Regions from separate parts of the Lysinibacillus canaveralius genome, predicted to be linked through region 2. Evidence: riboswitches for the same ligand, from Rfam matches in the RefSeq annotation. Region 2 holds a riboswitch; the other holds the start of a gene.
What was found. Region 2 has a riboswitch for thiamine pyrophosphate ahead of thiT (energy-coupled thiamine transporter ThiT). Riboswitches for the same ligand answer to the same signal wherever they lie in the genome.
Positions count from the first base shown of each region.

Region 1: another riboswitch for thiamine pyrophosphate. It lies ahead of AA0Y26_RS12470 (thiamine phosphate synthase); the one in region 2 lies ahead of thiT (energy-coupled thiamine transporter ThiT).

Region 1 covers NZ_CP154840.1:2,456,888-2,464,693, reverse strand. The annotation lists gene AA0Y26_RS12485 (DUF2339 domain-containing protein) at 272-2,371, shown strand; gene AA0Y26_RS12480 (YozE family protein) at 2,879-3,094, shown strand; gene deoD (purine-nucleoside phosphorylase) at 3,215-3,922, shown strand; TPP riboswitch at 4,458-4,555, shown strand; TPP riboswitch at 4,664-4,773, shown strand; gene AA0Y26_RS12470 (thiamine phosphate synthase) at 4,875-5,483, shown strand; gene thiO (glycine oxidase ThiO) at 5,467-6,573, shown strand; gene thiS (sulfur carrier protein ThiS) at 6,581-6,775, shown strand; gene AA0Y26_RS12455 (thiazole synthase) at 6,779-7,546, shown strand; gene AA0Y26_RS12450 (ThiF family adenylyltransferase) at 7,543-7,806, shown strand, end outside.
Region 2 covers NZ_CP154840.1:3,834,913-3,842,718, reverse strand. The annotation lists gene AA0Y26_RS19475 (AAA family ATPase) at 1-1,659, shown strand, start outside; gene AA0Y26_RS19470 (DUF4870 domain-containing protein) at 2,078-2,398, opposite strand; TPP riboswitch at 2,519-2,628, shown strand; gene thiT (energy-coupled thiamine transporter ThiT) at 2,710-3,264, shown strand; gene map (type I methionyl aminopeptidase) at 3,372-4,124, shown strand; gene AA0Y26_RS19455 (hypothetical protein) at 4,471-5,199, opposite strand; gene AA0Y26_RS19450 (polyphosphate kinase 2 family protein) at 5,313-6,197, shown strand; gene AA0Y26_RS19445 (M3 family oligoendopeptidase) at 6,313-7,806, shown strand, end outside.

The sequences.
Region 1 (7,806 bases), 1.4 Mb from region 2:
ATCAATGTCAATTGATCGGCTAATAAGGCATTACAGTATGCATTCCGGTTAGTAAGCAGAATACAATAGATAAATAACGTTATTTAATAAGAGACGAAATTATTCAGAAGAGGTGATGGGCGAATACACAAACTAACAAAGTGACAGATAGGGTTAAGAGTGGATATCACATACTTTTGATACCCTTTAGAAAATGACTTTTGACTCGATAGAGTACAGACATATTTTGATATAATAGAATTGGAAATTTATAGATAAAGAGGGTGGATTTATGGATGAACAATGGCAGCGTAGAGTCGAAGCCCTTGAAGAGGAAGTGCAGCAATTAAGAAAAGAGCTTGCTGTATTAAAAGACCCTTCACGGCAAACCGTGTACTCAGCTCTCAAGAAGCCAGAGAAGATAAAAGGGGTATCCGTGAAGCCGAGTGAGCAACCTGCTGGTGAGCATGAAGGCCTTGTCTTGTCTAAACAAGAGAAACAACAGACAGTGGAACCAAAAGCACCGGCAAAACCAAAACGAACATTTGAGGAACAGCTTGTTGCTATATTGCCAAAAGTGTTTATGTTTATTTTTGTGCTAGGTGTTTTATGGGGGCTGAAATTAATAAGTGATTATGGTATGTTGACGGACGGAATGAAAATAATTCTTTCGTATGCAGCTTCGATAGGGCTTGCGGGCTTGGCATACCTCTTAGAAAAGAAGAAGAAAAGTGTACGTGCGATGCACACAGCGCTATACGGCGGCTCGTTTGCAGTCGGTGTACTGGCAACAGCGGCGGCAGTATTAATTTACGGTGTTATGTCCACATTGCCTGCCTTATTTATTGCCCTTGCCTATATTGTATACGGTATTTTCTTATGTTACTGGAAAGGCAGCGAGGGGCTGACGATTTTTGTTATGTTTACCTCTCTTCTACTTCCGTACTTACTTGAATATATGGAGTTTGATTCACTACTTGTAATTGGCTTTGTTGTCATTCTCTTCATTGCCATTCAGGTCGTGCTGAAGAAGCATCGCCAGTGGATTGCACTATATATTACAGCCTTATTTACCGGACTGTCCACTTTGGTTCTTTATGTGATGGGGGAAGGAGACTCCTGGGTATATCCATTTGGATGGCTGCTTGTTGTCATGACATTTTTTGCAGGCTGGATTCTCACAAAAGAAGAGAGAAAATGGCCGAAAATTCAAGCAGGGCTATTGTATAGTTTCGGAATTTTAGGTGTTACATTTTTGCATGTCTTCTCTGGGACAGAGATAGAAAAGATGATTTTCTTTACTCTGGTAATAGCGTTAACAGCTGCTGTCGCCTTTTGGATGAAGCAGCGAGGCGAGCACAATTTAACTGATATTTTTGCAGCTATAGCGATAATCGGTGCTGTAAACGGTCTACTTGCGTGGGAGCTGGATGGTGATTGGAGGACGTTTATCATCTTAACAACAGCTGTGGTCGGTATTTTACTAGGAGTCCGAATTCAAGCACCTGTGATGAAAATTACAAATACAGCGATTTTAGCTATTTCGACATTTTTCATTTACGTCGGCTTCCAAGTAGCTGAATCATTTGAAATATGTCTGCACCTGCTAGCGATCATATACTTCATCGCAGCGATTTATAGCAGTGAGAAGGCAAAAGCGGAGTCGTTTCTTTCTGTGGGACTTAAGAAAATTTATTGGCAAGAAATCACAAGAATTGCGACGTTCTGGATGATCATCCTATTTATCGCCAAGATAGATACATTTTATCTCTCTGACAGCTATACAATGTACTTCACCATTTCCTTTATTGCACTAAGCTGTGCAGCTGTTCTAGTAGCGCCGCGGAAAATTGCAGGTGCAGGACTGCCAGCGCTGCTTCTTGGAATCATGAGCTTTTGTACATTGATTGTATGGACCTCCGTTTCGATCTATGATGAAGTCCTTTTGCAGGTCGCGATGCATCTTATCTACATGGGGGTCTGGGGTGCCCTCATCCTAGATCTTTATTATAAAGGGGTTATTTATAATCGATATGAAAAATATCTGCAGCCTCGATTTGAGCAGCTGCTGATTACAGGATGGCTTGTTATGCTCGTCAACTTATGGAATATGGCATATTTCATTTCAGAAATGGGTTATTTACCTGACTTTTTATATGTCATATTTACAACATGTCTATTATTCGCTTTTGCAGCCGGTTTTATATTATCGGGCAGAATACAGAAAATGGACTTAATGATCAAAACAGGGTTTGTCTTGTTGATTCTCGCTATTGGAAAGCTTATTTTCTTCGACCTTTCGTCGCTTGATTTGTTAGTACGGGCGGTTGTCTTCCTTGTAATTGGTGCAATCGGTTTACTATTGTCTAATAGATTGTTGAAAAAAGAATAGAAGATTAATCTCTTCCATTTATTTTAGGAAATCAGTTTGACATAACAAAGAAGTTACAAATAGTATATCTGATAGATATTATAACCAGGTACAATGCCAGGCTTCTATGGCTGCAAAATAGTGAACCCGCTGCTGTTAATGCGGAAGCAAAATAATAACAGGAAGTAGAGTATTAAATAAAGTATAAAAGACCTCGCGTTTGGGGTCTTTTTTATTTTTCGTTGGCAGGAAACACCTGAGAGTTAAGAAGAAGCAGGGGATGGATGATAGCGAATAGTTCAGCATAGCAGCAGAACAACGGAAGCAGCGTAATGCAGATTCTTCATTTATAAAAATTTGTCTTCCTTTTCTTAGTTTTTATAAAAAGATTTCAAGGTCCAAAAGTATAAATATCCCTATTCTTATTTTTCCTTTTAGAAAGTTTGGGTATATAGCATATACCATGTGAATAGTTATTGACAAAACATGAATTCCTAAGTTCAATTAAAAAGAAAGTGAGGAGAGAGGATGAAATCATTCTACCATTTCGTATTAACCTATAGAGGGGCAAGAGATGAAAAAGGACGTTTTGCAGAAGCTGTATTTAATGATCCGGCCTTTCCAAAAGCGGCTGAGGATTTTGACGAATTGACGGCTTATATTGAGATGCAGGCACATGAGGAGATGTCCACTTCTGTATTTGATGAATTATGGGACTTATATGCAACAAAATATCAATTATAGGAAGCATGAGAAGGAATTAACAAACTACTCTAACTTTTCAAAGCAAGACGTCTAACGATTGCATCAAACAGGAAAACGAAGTATCATTAACTTGAAAATAACTGAAATGAGGGACTATTTATGAGTATCCATATTGCTGCTAAACAAGGCGAAATCGCTGATATCGTATTACTTCCAGGAGATCCGCTTCGTGCGAAATTCATCGCAGAAACATTTTTGGAAGATGTAACATGCTACAACGAAGTGCGTAACATGTTTGGATATACAGGTACATACAAAGGTCGCCGTGTATCTGTGCAAGGGACAGGTATGGGTGTACCTTCTATCTCGATCTATGCAACGGAACTTATGCAAGAATACGGTGTACAAAAATTAATCCGTGTTGGTACATGCGGTGCGATTCAAAAAGACGTAAAAGTGCGTGACGTTATTTTAGCACAAGCGGCTTCTACAGATTCACGCTTAAACCAAGTGATCTGGGGCGGCGGTATTGACTTTGCTCCAACTGCTGACTTCGATCTACTTCATAAAGCATACAATGCTGGTAAAGAAGCGGGCTTGAACTTGAAAGTGGGGAACATCTTCACTGCCGACATGTTCTATTCAGATGAAGAACAAAATGAAAAGCTTGCGAAATATGGCGTATTAGCAGTTGAAATGGAAGCTGCAGCACTATATACACTAGCAGCGAAGTTTGGACGTCAAGCATTAGCAGTACTGACTGTTTCTGACCACATTATTACTGGTGAGGTAACATCTTCTGAAGAGCGTCAAACAACGTTCAAAGACATGATGGTTGTAGCGCTTGAAGCTGCGATTCAAGAGTAGGAATACCAAGGGTTTGGTATTTGGTACTTTTTAACAAGTGCCCATAGTATGATTTGAGAAGTGCCTGACAGGTAAAAACTTGTCGGGTGCTTTTTTAGTTTAACGAATCAAATAGTGAGGTTGCGTTTTCCTTTTGTTCAATTGACAAAGGCATTTAGTGAGTCTGGGGGGTTAATACAAATTCACAACAATTGGCGGGATTGCAAAATTTAGATGATGTGTGAGCGGTGCTAGAGGTTTTTTATGGAGTTATGCTACGTTTTATCATAGCTGACTGTTGCTTTTATGATACAAGAGGGTTTAGATACAACACAATAGGCTTGAAGTAAAAGAAATACTTGTTTTTTATTGAATTGGTTGGTTGTTATTTGAGGTACATGAGAAAGATGAGAAAAGAAACTTGTTCATATAATTCAAAGTGAATCAACGCTAACGATTAAAAACCTTTTATCCCGCTTGGATCTAATGAATAATTCATACGATTCAAAAAATTATTGCATTTAACCATTTTTATCAGTACAATAAAAACAATTCAATGAATTTGCAGGGGGACGCGTGTGTGTTGAGAAGGTAAAACCTGACCCTTAGAACCTGACAGTTAATACTGGCGTAGGGAGCGATGAGTACATACATATGCACTTTTTAGGCATCTCTACTTTTGTAGTGGTGCCTTTATTACGCCTCAATATGAAGGGGAATGATGATATTCAGCAAACGGCAGATAGCCTATAAATTGAAAATGAATTTTACTAGGGGATCCCTTGATAAGGGCTGAGACGAAAGTAGGTACTTTTAAACCCTCATAACCTGATCAGATTTGTATCTGCGTAGGGAAGTAGCGGATGTTTATGTTTTGTGTGCCTTTGTGCATATGTTGCATTCAAACAGAACCACTTTCCTTTTGGGAGAGTGGTTTTTTGTTGCTTAAAATCAATAAAGGGAGCATGTAAATATGAAGCTAATGGCTGTAACAGATGATTGCCAGTCGGTTTTGGAGTTAGCGCAGGAAATAATTCAAATCCAGTATAGTGTTGATTTTATTCAAATACGCGAAAAGTCAAAGACGGTAAAGGAAGTGATGGCGCTGCTTGAATATTTGGACGAGGGAGGTGTGCCAAAAGAGAAACTCATCATCAATGATCGGTTGGATATTGCTTTGTGCAGCGGTATCCAAACAGTGCATTTACCAGAAAAGGGGCTGCCTGTGCAACAGGTAAAAGAGCGATTTCCGCATCTTCATGTAGGGAAATCTGTTCATGATTATGAGGGAGCTAAGGAGGCGGAGCGACAAGGAGCTGATTATGTGCTATACGGACATTGCTTTGAAACGAATAGCAAAAAAGGAAAGGCCCCAAACGGTCTTACCCCCATTATTGAAATGAAAGGGAGTTTAAAGATTCCCGTCTATGCGATTGGTGGTATTCAGGTAAATCGGCTCCAGGCATTGCGGGACGTGCAGGCAGATGGCATTGCGGTGATGTCGGGTATTTTTTCAGCCCATCGTCCAGTTGCTGAAGCAGAGCATTTTAGGGAGGCCATTCAATATGCAAAAAAGCTATGAGGTAGCCGTGATTGGCGGCGGGATTATTGGCAGTGCTATTGCTTACTATTTAGCGAAGGAGCAGGTCGATGTAGCCGTGCTAGAGGAAGGTCAGATTGGTTTAAAAGCGACAAGCGCAGCAGCCGGCATGCTCGGTGCCCATTCGGAATTGGAGGATGAGGTGAAAGCCTTTTTCTCTTTTGCGAGGTATAGTCAGTCTCTTTATTCCGTGTTAAAGGAAGAATTATACGAGCAGAGCGGGATTGACTTAGGTTTTAGGAAAGGGGGGATTTTAAAGCTTGCATTTTCTGAGCGTGACAAAGAAAAATTAGCAATGGTACTTGCACAGCCTACGGTGACATGGCTTGAACCAGAGGAAGTAAGAAATCTAGAGCAAGAAGTTACCCCGGATATCTTAGGTGCAGCTTATATTGAAGAGGATATAAATGTGTTGCCGGCGCGTGTATGCCAAGCCTTCGCAAAAGGTGCTCAGCTGTATGGTGCATCAATTGTAGAGCATACAAAGGTGTTGCATATTAAAAAACAGCAGGATCTGTTTGAAATTGAAACGACAAAGGAGCTTTTCAAAGCAAAGCGTATTGTCATTGCCAGTGGTGTGTGGAGTACTCCGTTCTTTCGGCAGCTTGGGTTACAGCACGAAATGATACCAGTCAAAGGGGAATGTATAGCTGTTGAGAGTGCCAATTTTGTTTTAAAGCACACGATTTTTCATGATAAATATTATATTGTGCCAAGAAATAATGGGGAGCTGGTCATTGGCGCTACGATGCAGGAAAATGACTGGTCAGAGCAAGTAAGCTTAAATGGGGTAGAGACTTTAATTCAAAAGGCGAAGGCACTATTCCCTGCGATTGGCCAGATGAATATAAAGGCTAGTTGGTCAGGGCTTCGGCCACAAACGTTTAATCAAAAGCCCTTCATCGGATTTCACCCAGAGGATAATGCAATTTTGTTTGCAACTGGACATTATCGTAATGGTGTGCTGCTAGCTCCGGCAACAGGCGAGATGATTGCCAGTCTTATTTTAAGAAAGGATATGAAACAAGAATGGGTGGAGGAATTTCAAGTAGGCGGCCCATTTAGGAGGTGAGAAAGGGATGTCTATTACGGTAAATGGCAAGCAAGTTGAGCTGTTTGAAAGCGTTCAACAATTGTTGGCGCATTATAGCTTAGAAAATCGCATCGTTGTCGTTGAAGTAAATCGGGATATTGTGATGAAAGAAGACTATGCAACGACTCGCCTATCACATGGCGATGTAGTGGAAATTGTTCATTTTGTTGGAGGAGGATGAAGTATGTTAAAAATTGCAGATCGTACATATCATTCAAGGCTTTTATTAGGTACGGGGAAATATCCATCATTTGAGGTACAGAAAAAAGCGGTAGAAGTATCGCAGGCAGAAATTTTAACGTTTGCTGTAAGAAGAATGAATATTTTTTCAGCGGAGCAGCCTAATTTTTTGGAGCAGCTCGATTTAACAAATTATACGCTGCTCCCCAATACAGCAGGAGCGAAGACCGCTGAGGAGGCGGTACGTATTGCGAAGCTCGCGAAGGCGTCAGGGTTATGTGACATGATTAAAGTGGAGGTCATCGGAGATCAGCGTACGCTATTACCAGACCCGATTGAAACATTAAAGGCATCCGAAAAGCTTCTTGCGGAAGGGTTTATTGTCTTACCATATACATCGGATGACGTCGTGCTAGCGAAGCGTCTTGAAAATCTTGGTGTTCATGCCATTATGCCTGGCGCGTCACCGATTGGATCGGGGAAAGGGCTTGTGAATCCGTTGAACTTAAAGTTTATCGTGGAACAGTCAGAAATTCCGGTTATAGTAGATGCAGGGATTGGCTCACCTAAGGATGCTGCCTATGCAATGGAACTAGGAGCGGATGCAGTATTACTTAATACAGCAGTATCCGGGGCAAAGGATCCGGTGAAAATGGCAGAGGCAATGAAGCTGGCTATCGATGCAGGAAGGTTAGGCTTTGAGGCGGGCAGAATAGAGGAAAAAGAATATGCGACAGCGAGCAGTCCAACAATAGGAATGATGACACTTTGAACAATCGCTATGCAAGACAAGCATTATTTTTAGGGGAAAACACACAGCAGCGTATTCAGCAGGCGAAGGTTTTAATCATTGGTGCAGGGGCACTTGGCTCAGCTAGTGCTGAAATGCTGGCGAGGGCTGGTGCTGGGAAACTAACGATTGTCGATCGAGATTATGTTGAATGGAGCAATTTGCAACGGCAACAGCTTTATATAGAGACGGATGTTCATCAGAATTTACCAAAAGCAATTGCTGCTGAAAAAAGATTAGCA
Region 2 (7,806 bases):
ATTACAAGTCTTCAATCAGATACTGAACAAGCTAAGGCGGCATATGAACAGGCGCTTCGATTTTATGAGGAGCAAGAGCAGAAATGGATTCACAATCGAGCCTATGAGTTAGCTATAGCACTTAGACCGGGAGACGCCTGTCCGGTATGTGGCAGCACAGAGCACCCGAATATTCAGATTCATGCAGAAGAAACCATTGATAAAAAAGTCCTCCAGCAGCTTAAAGAGACAGTGGTGCACACGCAACAGCAGCATTCGCTTGTATTCGGCAGAATGGAAGCATCACAAGTACAGCTGCAAGATCAACAGGAAGAGCTGCTTGCGATGGGGGTGAACCTCTATTGCGCAGAAGATTATAAAGTGCAGTATATAGAAGCATCTACGGAAGTCAAAGTCTTGCATCAGAAAAGTGAAGAAGCTGCCGTATTAAAGTCTCAGGTAAAGCAAACACAGCACATTCTGGACCAGTGTGAAGAAAACCTTGAAGTACTGCGGAAGGATTATGAACAGAAAAAGCAGGAGTTCATTCAACAACAGGCAACTTTAGAGGAAAAACAGCGCAATATTCCCGCACAGTTAGAAACGCTTACACAGGTAAAAGAAGCATATAATGAAGCCAAGAGAAAACTGGCTGTCCTGCAGCAATCATTAAAGGAAGCGGAACAGCACTATGAACAAGTCCATACTGATTTTGTAAAAGCTCAGGAAGCAGTCAAGCATACTTCCGAATTAAAACAAATACTGGCTGATAAGCTTGCCGATACAAAAGTGAAATTGCAAAATGCTATGTTCCAAGCAAATTTTAAAGATGAAGAAGCCTTTAAGTCAGCGTTGCGAACAGAAGAACAAATAGCTGCACTAAAGCAGCAATATATGGATTTTATAAAAGATACTCATGCACTCAAGGAGTACATAGAGGCAGAGCAAAAAGCATTGGAAGGAAAGGAACAAATAGATGTAGAAGTGATGCGCGAACAGCTGCAAGAATTAAAAGCGGCCTACGAGGAAGCGTTCAATATATTGAACAGGACAAGAGAATATGCTGTTCAGTGCGATTACTATATACAGAAACTGGCTATGGCGGCAGAGGAAATCGACCGGCTTGAGAAAATTTCCGGAGAGATTGTTCAGCTGTATGATGTGCTTAGAGGGAAAAATGAACCTCGTATTTCTTTTGAGCGGTATGTACAGATGGGGTATCTTGAACAAATTACAGAAGCCGCTAACATTCGTCTGGATCATTTATCAAATGGACAGTTCAGGCTGGAATGCTCAGAACGCCAGGAATCCCATGGCCGGCAAAGCGGGTTGAGCCTTGATGTATATGATGGCTATACTGGACAAGTCCGGGACGTAAAAACGTTATCCGGCGGGGAAAAATTTAATGCTTCGCTCTGCCTGGCGCTTGGTATGGCAGATGTCATCCAAAGCTTCCAAGGAAATGTCCGTATAGATACGATGTTTATCGATGAAGGGTTTGGTTCACTTGATGAAGAATCATTAGTGCGTGCAATTGATACGTTAATTGAACTGCAGAAATCTGGACGTATGGTAGGTGTCATCTCCCATGTAGCAGAGCTGAAAGAAGCAATGCCTGCTATTCTGGAAGTAGAAAAGTTAAAGGAAGGCCATAGCCGTACGAATATTATATTGAAGTAAAGATAAACAAAGAGGCTGTTAAAATGTCTTTTGAGAGGCATTTATAAGTTTGATGGCTATTCTTCTTGAAGGATATGTATCACAAAAAAGGCTGTCCAGAAAGTTATGCTTTCTGGACAGCCTTTTCTTGCTTAGCGTGTGATTAATCCATTAAGGGAAGGAACAAAGCAGTAAGAATAGCTTCTAGACGAAACTGTTGTATGTCGCTGACCAGTTATCGGCGTCGCGTCCCCATAGAAGTCTTAGCCTTTCGATTACCCAAAATCTTTTTGATGACAGGATATAAAACAGGACCCCATTTAACAGCTGTTTTAAATAAATTTTTAATCTTCATGTATGTCAGCCTCCTTCAGCCTTTGTGATGATGTTTAGTATGGTACTTTTTTAAGTACCCAAAACACCCTTTCACATAAACTTATTAGCGGAGAACTTTTATTCCCTGCACCACATTCCAAATAGTGATAGCTAGATAAAGAACACCATATCCAAGAACGAAAATGATCCAAAAGACAAACATTGTTTCCTCGTTCCCCTGTACTCCGAATACCTCTACGACAAACATCAAAATAAAGAGTACAACGCCAAGTACTACCGGGATAAGGTGAGATAATAAAGCCCGCATTGCATGACGTTTCACCTCAGGATCCGAGCTCACAAAATAAACAATGATTGGAACGATGAACGGAGCGAAAAACACGCTGAAATAATTTAGAGCGCTTAATCCTTTGTTAGTATCCATTGAATCATACCCCTTTTTATTTACACATTTGTTATATTTACGTATTAAATATGTGGAAGTTTCATAATTTTTAGTACTTGAAAAATGTAACACACTCTCGTACAATAAAGGAAATTTAAGATGTACCACAAGGGGGGCCGAGTAAGTCGGCTGAGATTGTGCACGGAATCTGCACTGACTCTTAGAACCTGTAAGTTAAAGCTTGCGTAGGGATGTGGATGGAAACCGACTTCAAACGACGTCAGGCTCTGTCCTGAGGTCGTTTTTTCTATTCCACCTTCTTGTGTTCTACATCTAAGGGGGACATTAGAATGGATAAAAAGAGATTATTAATGCTTGTGGAGATTGCTGTCTTCGCAGGAGTAGGCGTTATTTTGGATACCCTTACTATCAGTATGCCGCAGGGAGGATCGGTCAGCTTCGTTATGGTGCCGATTGTATTAATGGCCATTCGCTGGGGACTGGGAGCTGGTCTGACAACGGGATTACTTATTGGTATATTGCAAATGATGTTTGCTCCAAAAATCTACCATTGGGTACAGGGACTTCTCGATTATGGTCTTGCTTTCACGGTTGTTGGACTAGCCGCAGTTGTAAGAAAACCGTTGCTTGAAGCAGCACGCAATTCAGTGAAGTCAAGAATTATTCTCTATATTACGCTTGGTACAGTTATTGGAGGGCTTCTTCGTTATGCTGCACATACAGTTGCAGGGGCAGTCTTTTTTGCTGAATATGCAGGAGACCAAAATGAATGGATTTACTCTATTATTTATAACGGCACATACATGATTCCAGCTATTATCCTAACAGCAATAGTTGCGAGCCTATTATTTACCGCTGCACCGAAATTGTTGAAGCAAGGCTAGGCAGTTACAGCTTTCTATACAATTGGTCGAGAAACTCTGCTGTGTCACGCTCAAGTTCATATGATATAGTAAGAAGGGACATTTTTAATCAAGAGAGGAATTTGAGCATGATTGTTAAAACACAGGAAGAGCTAGATGCATTTAAAAAAATCGGCCGGATCGTTGCTGAAATTCGTGAAGCAATGAAAGCTGCGACAAAGCCGGGTGTTACAACACGCGAGCTTGACGAAATTGCAGGCCGCATGTTTGAGGAGGCAGAAGCTGTATCAGGTCCTAAGGGCGAATATGACTTCCCAGGCTATACATGTATTTCAGTAAACCATGAAGTGGCGCACGGGATTCCAGGTGATAAAGTGATCCAAGAGGGCGATCTCGTAAACATCGATGTATCCGGATCATGGAATGGCTATTTTGCAGATACGGGTATTTCCTTTGTTGTAGGTGAAGGCTTTGAGGATAAAGAAAAGCTTTGTGCGGTAGCGAAGTCTTCATTTGAACGTGCAATGACAAAAGTCAAAGCAGGCTCCAAGCTGAATCAAATCGGGAAAGCGGTTGAGCGCGAGGCACGTGATCATGGTCTAACAGTTATTATGAACCTGACAGGACACGGCTTAGGACGTTCTCTGCATGAATCGCCAGATCACATTTTAAACTATTATGATGCATGGGATACAACAATTATGAAAGAGGGCATGGTGCTGGCAGTCGAGCCATTCATTTCAGCAAAGGCAGAACATATTGTAGAAGCCGGCGATGGCTGGACATTTATTACGCCAGATAAATCATTGGTTGCTCAGATCGAACATTCTATTATCGTGACAAAAGATAAACCAATTATCCTTACTTCTTTAGAGGATTAACGGGGAGCTGTGGACAATAAGTCCACAGCTTCAGCCTGTTGAAAAACGCTTTCATCCATCGTTGCTTGCCTCGCTCGTCCGCTCATGAACTTAGGTTCTATTCGCGTCTTCGCTCATCAGCGCGCCTTGCCTGGCAAGCGTTTTCAAGACAAGCTGAATAAAATGTTACTTTATGTATAACTAGCTGAAGAAACGTGAAAACAAAGTCCAAAAATGACTTTGTTTTCACTTTGGAGCTGTGGACAATAAGTCCACAGCTTTTAATTTTTTCAGCGAGCTAGTAGAAAAGAAAGGCCGCATCTTGTTGCCAGAGTTATTCTGACAGCAGGATACGACCAAAACTTATCTACTCTTTTTTCCTTTTCTTCTCCATAAAAACAATACCTACGACCATAACGCCACATAAAAATAGGGCAGCGGCTGAGACAAAAAGCTCCTCAAAGCCATTTGCCACCATGATTCCTATATAGCCAAATATAAAAATAGCCGGTGTAACCCGATCGAAATGGTGGTAACGTAAATGAAGGGCGAAAGCTGCTCCTCCAGTGAGCAAAATCACAGCCCATAATGCGTTACTTAGCCCAAAGCCATGCCACTCATAATATAATTGAATATAGCTAAAAATGATAAAAATAAAGAATAAGTTCCAGCCAAGCCACGTTGCAATGGGAATGCGTAACAAAATATGTTCCTTATGAAACGGATATGTTAGGTACAAACCGAATAAAGAAAGGAGCTGTAGTGCCAGCAGAATAATGGAAGCCATATAGTGTTCATAATGCCACATATGGAAAAAGGCGATTTGGAGACCGCAGGCAATAACGAATAAAATGACTTGCAACCTAGTTATAGCCAAAATGGTTTGGCGATTTTGATAGGCCTGCCAAACGTATACAAGAAGGCCGGCATATAAAATAATGGAAAATAAATAGACAAAGCCAGCCGGTGAGAAGATAAGCGGTAGCCGTTCTATTGCATTGATAGCTGTAACGCCATTAATGCCGATCCACAACGCAGTCATGGAGTAGGCGATCAACGCGAGTGATGTCATAGCGAGGGTGATGATACGCCCCATAACTTCCTCTCCTTTCGTTAAAATTATATACAATTCAAGGGGATGCAACAAGAAATACCATTACTATCCATTATGGTTTACAATAAAAATATCAATGTTCAAGGAGTGATTCTGTGAAAAAACTAAAAAATTTAGATCTATCTGTAGAATTGGATAAAAAATTATATAAGAAAAAATTGAACGTCCTACAATATGAAATGTTAAACGCCCAGCAGTTTTTATTCAACAATAAAATAGGATTAATATTAGTTTTCGAAGGAATGGATGCCGCGGGAAAAGGGGGAGCCATCAAGCGCCTGACAGAACGCATTGATCCACGCGGATATGTCGTCCATCCCATTTCAGCACCACAGCCTCATGAACAGCGCTATCACTATATGCACCGCTTCTGGCGTAAGCTCCCTCAGCATGGGCAGATGTCTATCTTCGACCGCTCCTGGTATGGCAGAGTCTTGGTAGAGCGGCTGGAAGGGTTTGCGACAGAAGAGGAGTGGAAGCGAGCATACGATGAAATTAACGATTTTGAAAGTCTTCTAACTGCAGGTCATTATATTGTCTTAAAGTTCTGGATTCATATTGATAAGGATGAACAGCTGAAACGTTTTAATGAACGGGCAAACGATCCTTATAAGGCATGGAAATTGACGAACGAAGACTGGCGCAACCGTGAAAAATTCGATGAGTATGTGACGGCTGCTGATGAAATGTTTGCGAAGACGGATTCAGATGTGGCTCCGTGGATTCTGGTTGCAGGAAACAATAAATATCATGCACGTATACAAGTGCTGGAGGAGACACTCGCACAGATTAAAAGAGAAGCAAAGCGCAGAGGGCTTGAGATTCAAAATGTATTTGAGCAAGAGGAAAAGAAGGCGATTGGGGAACTTGAACAGGCAGAAAAAGAAGTCGCAGCAGATCTTGAAATGAAGGATAAAACAACTTCAAACCGAAAATCAAAAGCACAGCGAAAAAATAAATCGAAAAAGAAGCGGAAATAGCCTATAATAGAAAATATATTTCGGGAATCGGACTAAATAGCAAACTACGCTCATTAGTCTGAATTTTCCTTTATTTAAGAAAACAATGATTATGAGAGATTGAGGAGGAGTAAAGATGAGAACAATGTATCCAGAGGTATGGGATCTAGATGTATTTTTTGAGGGAGGCAGTGAATCTCCTGCGTTCCAGCAATTTATTGATGCTTTACCACCGCAGGTAGAGGCGCTAATCGCTCAAACAAAAGCATTGACGACAGAGGTGTCGGCGAGTGAACTTCGTCATACAATCGACCAGCTAAAAGAAGTTATGGAGCAGATTATGCATGCAGGCGGTATGCTTTCTTGTTTAACAGCGCAAAATACAAAAGACGTGAAGGCATTGCAATTGCAGGGACAATTAAGCGCCATTTCGGCGAGCTATTCTCCAGCAGTCCTTCGATTACAGCAATTGCTTGCGGAGATGGAAGAAGCGCGCTTTGAAGAACTGCTTACTTTACCGGAACTAAGCGAATTCGCATTTATCCTTTCGGAATGGCGGGAACAAGCGAAACAAAAGCTGTCTGAGGAAGAAGAGGCGCTCATTTCTGCTTTAAGCGTAGATGGTTATTCTTCATGGGGTCAGCTCTACAATATGTTCATTGGGGATATTAAGGTAGAGGTCGATGTTGAGGGTGAAAAGAAACTGCTATCTGTGGGACAGGCAAATAATTTAAGCTCTCACCCGAATGAAACGGTACGAAAGAATGCGTTCGAAGCGTTGGAAAAAATCTTCACAGAAAAGGAAGAGTTTTTCGCAAAGACGTTAAATCACCTTGCAGGATTCCGCCTGACAACATACAAGAAGCGCGGCTGGGATGAAGTGTTGCAGGAACCGCTTCAAATCAACAGAATGAAGCAAGAAACGCTTGATGCAATGTGGAAAGCTATTTCAGATAACAAGGCTCCGTTTGTAAAGTTTTTGGAAGCAAAGGCGAATATGCTTGGGAAAGAAAAGATGGACTGGTTTAACTTTGATGCACCTGTCACTGCCTCGACAGCAAAAGTTTCGTACCAGGAGGGAGCAGAATTCATTCTAAAGCATTTTGGTAAATTTGGACCTGAGCTGGAAAGCTTTGCGCGTAAAGCCTTTGAAGAGGGCTGGATTGAAGCAGAAGATCGTGATGATAAACGTCCGGGAGGTTTCTGCACAGGTCTGCCGCTTGCACAGCAATCACGTATTTTCATGACATACTCAGGTACAATGTCAAATGTTTCGACACTAGCACATGAGCTTGGACATGCATTCCATACATATGCATTACGTCCAATGAATGCATTAAACCGCCGCTATGCAATGAATGTAGCGGAAACAGCTTCTACTTTTGCAGAGATGATCGTAGCGGATGCAGCAGTAAATGAAGCTTCATCCAAGGAAGAAAAAATTGCGCTGCTGGAAGATAAAATCCAACGGTCTGTTGCGTTCTTTATGAATATTCATGCCCGCTTCCTATTCGAAACTCGTTTTTACGAAGAGCGAAAGCAAGGGATTGTATCCACAAAGCGCTTAAATGAACTGATGGAAGAAGCACAGCGTGAAGCATTTGCGGGGGCGCTAGGTGAGACGCATCCA